Linked DNA regions of Zymomonas mobilis subsp. mobilis ATCC 10988. The protein of the gene in region 1 interacts with the protein of each later gene in a pairwise test. Links are inferred from orthologs where the notes say so. Each region holds a gene or a part of one and is shown in the gene's direction. Other genes may lie near its edges.

What was found. The genes of interacting proteins can lie anywhere in the genome.
Region 2: the proteins of ligA (region 1) and leuS interact in binary tests that used the Escherichia coli proteins (3 or more experiments, as listed by UniProt). The link is inferred for Zymomonas mobilis subsp. mobilis ATCC 10988 from one-to-one orthologs.

The regions. Positions count from the first base shown.
Region 1 is NC_017262.1:1,070,292-1,073,240, forward strand. It holds ligA (NAD-dependent DNA ligase LigA), read left to right. Parts: upstream 1-351; coding sequence 352-2,547; downstream 2,548-2,949. Other genes in the region: tgt (tRNA guanosine(34) transglycosylase Tgt), read left to right, coding at 1-305; ZMOB_RS04700 (sugar porter family MFS transporter), read left to right, coding at 2,920-2,949. UniProt on the Escherichia coli protein: DNA ligase that catalyzes the formation of phosphodiester linkages between 5'-phosphoryl and 3'-hydroxyl groups in double-stranded DNA using NAD as a coenzyme and as the energy source for the reaction.
Region 2 is NC_017262.1:1,941,482-1,944,606, forward strand. It holds leuS (leucine--tRNA ligase), read left to right. Parts: upstream 1-355; coding sequence 356-2,896; downstream 2,897-3,125. Other genes in the region: ZMOB_RS08720 (DUF3576 domain-containing protein), read left to right, coding at 1-338; lptE (LPS assembly lipoprotein LptE), read left to right, coding at 2,908-3,125.

The DNA.
Region 1 (2,949 bases):
GTTCCGGTCGGAATGGGCAAGCCTTTACATGGGATGGGCCTATCAATATCAGAAATGCTCGTTTTTCAGAAGATTTGAAGCCGTTGGATAGTGAATGTCATTGTGCCGTTTGCCAGAAATGGAGCCGCGCCTATATCCATCATTTAATTCGGGCGGGTGAGATCTTGGGGGCTATGCTGATGACAGAGCATAATATCGCCTTTTATCAGCAGCTTATGCAAAAAATACGGGACTCTATTTCGGAGGGGCGTTTTTCGCAATTTGCTCAGGATTTCAGAGCGCGCTATTTCGCACGGAATAGCTAGAAATTGTGATTGTATAGATGAGGCAGCAAGGCTGGAGCTTGGCAGAATGAATGCGGATATTGACCTTTTTTCTTATCTGAATCCTGAAAAACAGGATTTGTCAGCTCTGGCTCCGAAAGATTTATCTCGTGAACAAGCGGTTATTGAATTGGAACGCTTGGCAAATTTGATCAGCCATTACGATCATCTTTATCATGATAAGGATAATCCGGCTGTTCCTGATAGCGAATATGATGCCTTGGTCTTGCGAAACCGTCGGATTGAACAGTTTTTTCCTGACTTAATCCGGCCGGATTCTCCAAGTAAAAAAGTCGGTAGTCGTCCTAATTCACGTTTGCCCAAAATTGCACATCGGGCAGCGATGCTTAGTCTTGATAATGGTTTTCTGGATCAGGATGTTGAAGATTTTTTGGGTCGGGTCCGCCGTTTTTTCAATTTAAAAGAAAATCAGGCCGTCATTTGCACTGTTGAACCGAAAATTGACGGTCTCTCTTGCTCGTTGCGTTATGAAAAGGGCATTTTAACTCAGGCCGTTACGCGAGGAGACGGGGTTATTGGTGAGGATGTTACGCCTAATGTCCGCGTTATTGATGACATCCCCAAAACATTAAAAGGCGATAATTGGCCAGAAATTATTGAAATTCGTGGCGAAGTTTACATGGCAAAAAGCGATTTTGCTGCTTTGAATGCTCGTCAGACAGAAGAAAATAAAAAGCTTTTTGCCAATCCTCGCAATGCTGCGGCTGGGTCTTTGCGGCAGCTAGACCCGAATATTACCGCAAGACGTTCTCTTCGCTTTTTGGCGCATGGTTGGGGCGAGGCTACATCTCTACCTGCCGATACCCAATACGGCATGATGAAAATGATAGAAAGCTATGGCTTGTCTGTCAGTAATCTGCTGGCTCGTGCTGACAATATTGGGCAGATGCTCGATTTCTATCAGAAAATAGAGGCCGAACGGGCTGATTTAGATTTTGATATTGATGGTGTCGTTTATAAATTAGATCAGCTTGATTGGCAGCAAAGATTTGGATTTTCAGCGCGCGCCCCACGTTTTGCCTTGGCGCATAAATTCCCAGCAGAAAAAGCGCAAACAACGCTTTTAGATATCGAGATACAGGTCGGGCGTACGGGTGTTTTGACACCCGTGGCTAAATTAGAGCCTGTAACGGTTGGAGGGGTCGTTGTCTCTTCTGCGACCCTCCATAACTCTGATGAAATTGAGCGTTTGGGTGCCCGTCCTGGAGATCGGGTTCTGGTTCAACGTGCTGGAGATGTTATTCCCCAGATAGTCGAAAATCTAACCTCTGATGTCGATCGTCCGATTTGGCATTTCCCGCATCGCTGTCCAGTTTGTGACTCTGTTGCTAGAAGGGAAGAAGGGGAAGTCGCCTGGCGTTGCACCGGAGGTTTGATCTGTCCAGCGCAACGCGTTGAGCGCTTGTGCCATTTCGTTTCGCGCACTGCCTTTGAAATTGAGGGCTTAGGAAAAAGCCATATCGAAAGTTTTTTTGCCGATAAATTGATTGAAACACCTGCCGATATTTTTCGGTTGTTTCAAAAACGTCAGCTTTTGATCGAGAGGGAAGGTTGGGGTGAACTTTCTGTCGATAATTTAATATCGGCTATCGACAAACGGCGAAAAGTCCCGTTTGATCGTTTTCTTTTTGCCTTGGGTATTCGCCATGTAGGTGCTGTAACAGCGCGAGATTTAGCTAAATCTTATCAAACATGGGATAATTTTAAAGCGGCCATTGATGAGGCGGCTCATCTACGGACTATATTACAGCCTTCAAGTGAAGAGTCTGAAGAAAAGTATCAAAAAAGGGTAGATAAAGAGCTTATCTCTTTTTTCCATATTCCTAATATGGGTGGTAAAATCATTCGAAGCCTTCTGGATTTTTTTGCTGAAACCCATAATTCCGATGTTGTTTCTGATCTTTTACAGGAAGTTCAAATTGAGCCTCTTTATTTTGAGCTGGCCTCTTCGCCTTTGTCAGGAAAGATTATTGTTTTTACTGGAAGTCTGCAAAAAATAACGAGAGACGAGGCTAAGCGACAAGCTGAAAATCTGGGCGCTAAAGTGGCTTCATCCGTTTCAAAAAAGACTAATCTTGTTGTCGCGGGAGAGGCCGCAGGTTCTAAGCTTTCAAAAGCGAAAGAGCTGGATATTTCCATTATAGATGAGGATAGATGGCATCGTATCGTAGAAAATGACGGGCAAGACAGTATAAAAATCTAATAATGCTTGAGTAATTTCTTGAAATTTATATAGGTTTTTCCAAATTTTATTGGCTTTTGATATTTTTTAAAAAGAAAACTGTTTTTTTAAACACTTATGTTGCCTTCTTATTAGAAAATTTTGTTTTACTTGCGTTGTCATCAATCAAGGATAAGTAAAAAAATAATCGTAGATGATCGACGCAAATATTGTTCCAATAATGATAAGGAGGTTCCAAAATCGGTTCAATAGGAGTAATCCGTATTCAGTTTATCGCCAAGGATTCGGTTTGTGATGTTATTTTTGGTCAGAAACTAAAATAAGACCAATGTTTAACATTGCCGATACTCGGCGATTGTAAGATTTACAGATTAAGGCGGGAGAGGAATCGCCATGAGTTCTGAAAGTAGTCAGGGTCTAGTC
Region 2 (3,125 bases), 870 kb from region 1 along the record:
CAAGAGTAACCACCATCGGCATTAATGCGTATATCTGGCGGGCAGCCTTGGAAACTTTTTCCTTTATGCCCCTGATTCAGACCGATGCGAATGGCGGTGTTATTATTACCGATTGGTATGTTAATCCGGCCAGTCCCAATGAACGGATGCGGGTGGCTGTTGCCATTTTCGGAGATGATCTTCGCGCTGATGCCTTACGGGTTTCTGCATCCCGCCAGATATTGCGGGAAGGCGTCTGGGTCGATGATCCTGTAGATGCCAGCACGATACAAAAACTGGAAGATGTTGTGCTGACCCGTGCCCGCGATCTCCGTCGGACAGCTATGTCCGGTGAATAAGAAAAGGTTTTCGATTGATGAGTGAGTCTGGTTTTTCCCAGCGTTTTAATCCGCATGTAGTTGATGGCCGCTGGCAAAAAAAATGGGAAGAAAGCGGCTGCTTCCACGCGAAAGACAATTCAGACCGGCCACATAGCTATATTCTCGAAATGTTTCCGTATCCTTCGGGGCGGATTCATATGGGACATGTCCGTAACTATACCATGGGCGATGTGCTGGCGCGTTATTACCGGATGAAAGGCCATGAAGTCCTGCACCCGATGGGGTGGGATGCTTTCGGTATGCCTGCTGAAAACGCTGCGATGGAACGGAAAATCCATCCGCGTGAATGGACGATGTCTAATATTGCGACGATGCGGGAACAGTTAAAACGCATTGGTTTTGCTATCGATTGGAGCCGTGAACTCGCGACCTGCGAACCGTCCTATTATGGCCAAGAGCAAGCCTTGTTCCTTGACCTTTACAAGGCTGGCCTCGTTTATCGCAAAGAATCGGCAGTTAACTGGGATCCCATTGATAATACGGTGCTCGCCAATGAACAGGTGATTGATGGGCGCGGCTGGCGTTCCGGTGCCTTGGTTGAAAGAAAAAAACTCAATCAGTGGTTCTTAAAGATCACCGAATTTGCGGATGATCTTCTTGATGGCCTGAAAGACCTCGATCAATGGCCTGAAAAAGTCCGGTCGATGCAGGAAAACTGGATCGGTCGCAGTCAGGGCATGCAGTTTCATTTCAATTTTGAAGTGGCACCGGAAGGCTTTGACAAAATCGAAGTCTTTACCACGCGCCCCGATACGCTTTTTGGTGCCAGCTTTGTCGCTATTGCTTGCGATCATCCGATCGCCAAAGCCTTGGCAGAAAAAACCGCAGCTCTTCCCGAATTTATCGCCGATTGCCAGAAAATGGGCACCGCCGCGGAAGATATCGAAACCGCCGAGAAAAAAGGCTTCGATACTGGCCTGTCACTTGTTCATCCGCTGAATCCTGAATTAAAATTGCCGCTTTTTGTCGCCAATTTCGTTCTGATGGATTACGGCACGGGGGCAGTGTTCGGCTGTCCGGCGCATGATCAGCGCGATCTTGATTTTGCGCTGAAATATAACCTGCCGGTTAAACGGGTCGTTGCGCCTTCCGAAGCTGAAAGCAACGAAGCCATTGGCGACAAAGCTGACACCCGCGCGGGCATTATAGTCAATTCGTTTTTCCTCGATGGTCTTTCCAGCGAAGAAGCTAAAAAAACGGTTATTGCTCGCGCCGAAAAAGAAGGCTGGGGTAAAGGCACCACGGTTTTCCGGTTAAGAGACTGGGGCGTTTCTCGTCAGCGCTATTGGGGTACCCCAATACCGATTATCCATTGCGATAGTTGTGGCGCGGTTCCGGTTCCCAAAGATCAATTACCGGTTACCTTACCTGATGACATCAATTTCGATAAACCGGGCAATCCGCTGGAACGTCATCCGACATGGAAGAATGTCACTTGCCCGAAATGTGGGAAGCCTGCCCGTCGGGAAACGGATACGCTTGACACTTTCGTCGATTCTTCATGGTATTTCATTCGTTTCGCCAGTCAGCCAGATGACAAACCTTTTGATAAAGCAACCGCTGAAAAATGGTTGCCAGTCGGGCAGTATATCGGCGGCGTAGAACATGCCATTTTGCATCTTCTTTATGCCCGTTTCTGGACACGCGCCTTACAGTCTATTGGACGGCTTGATATCAAAGAGCCTTTCACCGGTCTGTTTACTCAAGGCATGGTAACCCATGAAACCTATAAAGACCCCGAAGGCCATTGGCTGTCACCCGAACAGATTCATAAAGATGAAGCGGGTATCTTCTTAACAGAATCCGGCGAAAAAGTGACCGTCGGCCGCGTTGAAAAGATGTCCAAATCGAAAAAGAATGTGGTCGAACCGGCGCCTATTCTCGACCAATACGGGGCGGATGCGGTGCGTTGGTTCATGCTTTCCGACAGCCCGCCCGAACGTGATCTGGCTTGGACAGAAGCCGGTATTGAAGGCTGCTGGCGCTTTATGCAGCGTTTGTGGCGTGTCGCTGCTATCGCAAGCGAAGAGGCTTCCGCTGGAATCGACAAGGATTTACAGCATCGCCTTCATTGCTCGATAAAAGAAGTTGGCGAAGCCATCGAAGGCCTGTCTTTCAATAAAGCCATCGCCAAGATTCATGATCTGGTCAATGCGATCGAAAAAGCCAAGGCTTCAGCAACCCGCAAGGAAGCTGCTTTGACTTTATTCCGCTTGGTAGCTCCGATGGTGCCGCATCTTTCGGAAGAAGCATGGCATCTTCTGGAGAAAGAAGGTTTTGTTGCCGAAGCCAGTTGGCCTGAATTTGATCCGGCACTGACGGTCGAAGACGAAATAACTATTGCCGTTCAGGTCAATGGTAAATTAAGGGACACCTTAACCGTCGCTCGGGATATGCCCAAGGATGAAGCCGAAAAATTGGCATTGGCTTCGGAAAAAGTGATTAAAATGTTGGAAGGCCGCTCACCGAAAAAAGTGATCGTTGTGCCTAACCGACTGGTCAATATTGTCGCGTAAAGGCCTGAATAATGGATTTTAGCAAACCGTCCAGATTAGCACTTCTGTTGTTTCTTTGCATGCCACTGCCTGCTTGTGGCCTGCATCCTCTTTACAAGGGGGGCAAATCTGGTCCGGTTGCTAAAACCCTAGGTGCCGTCCATGTTGCGTCGATCCCCGGAAAACCGGGCTATTTGTTACATGGGGCGTTGCAAGACCGACTTATGCCAGAAAATGGCCTGCGTCCTCG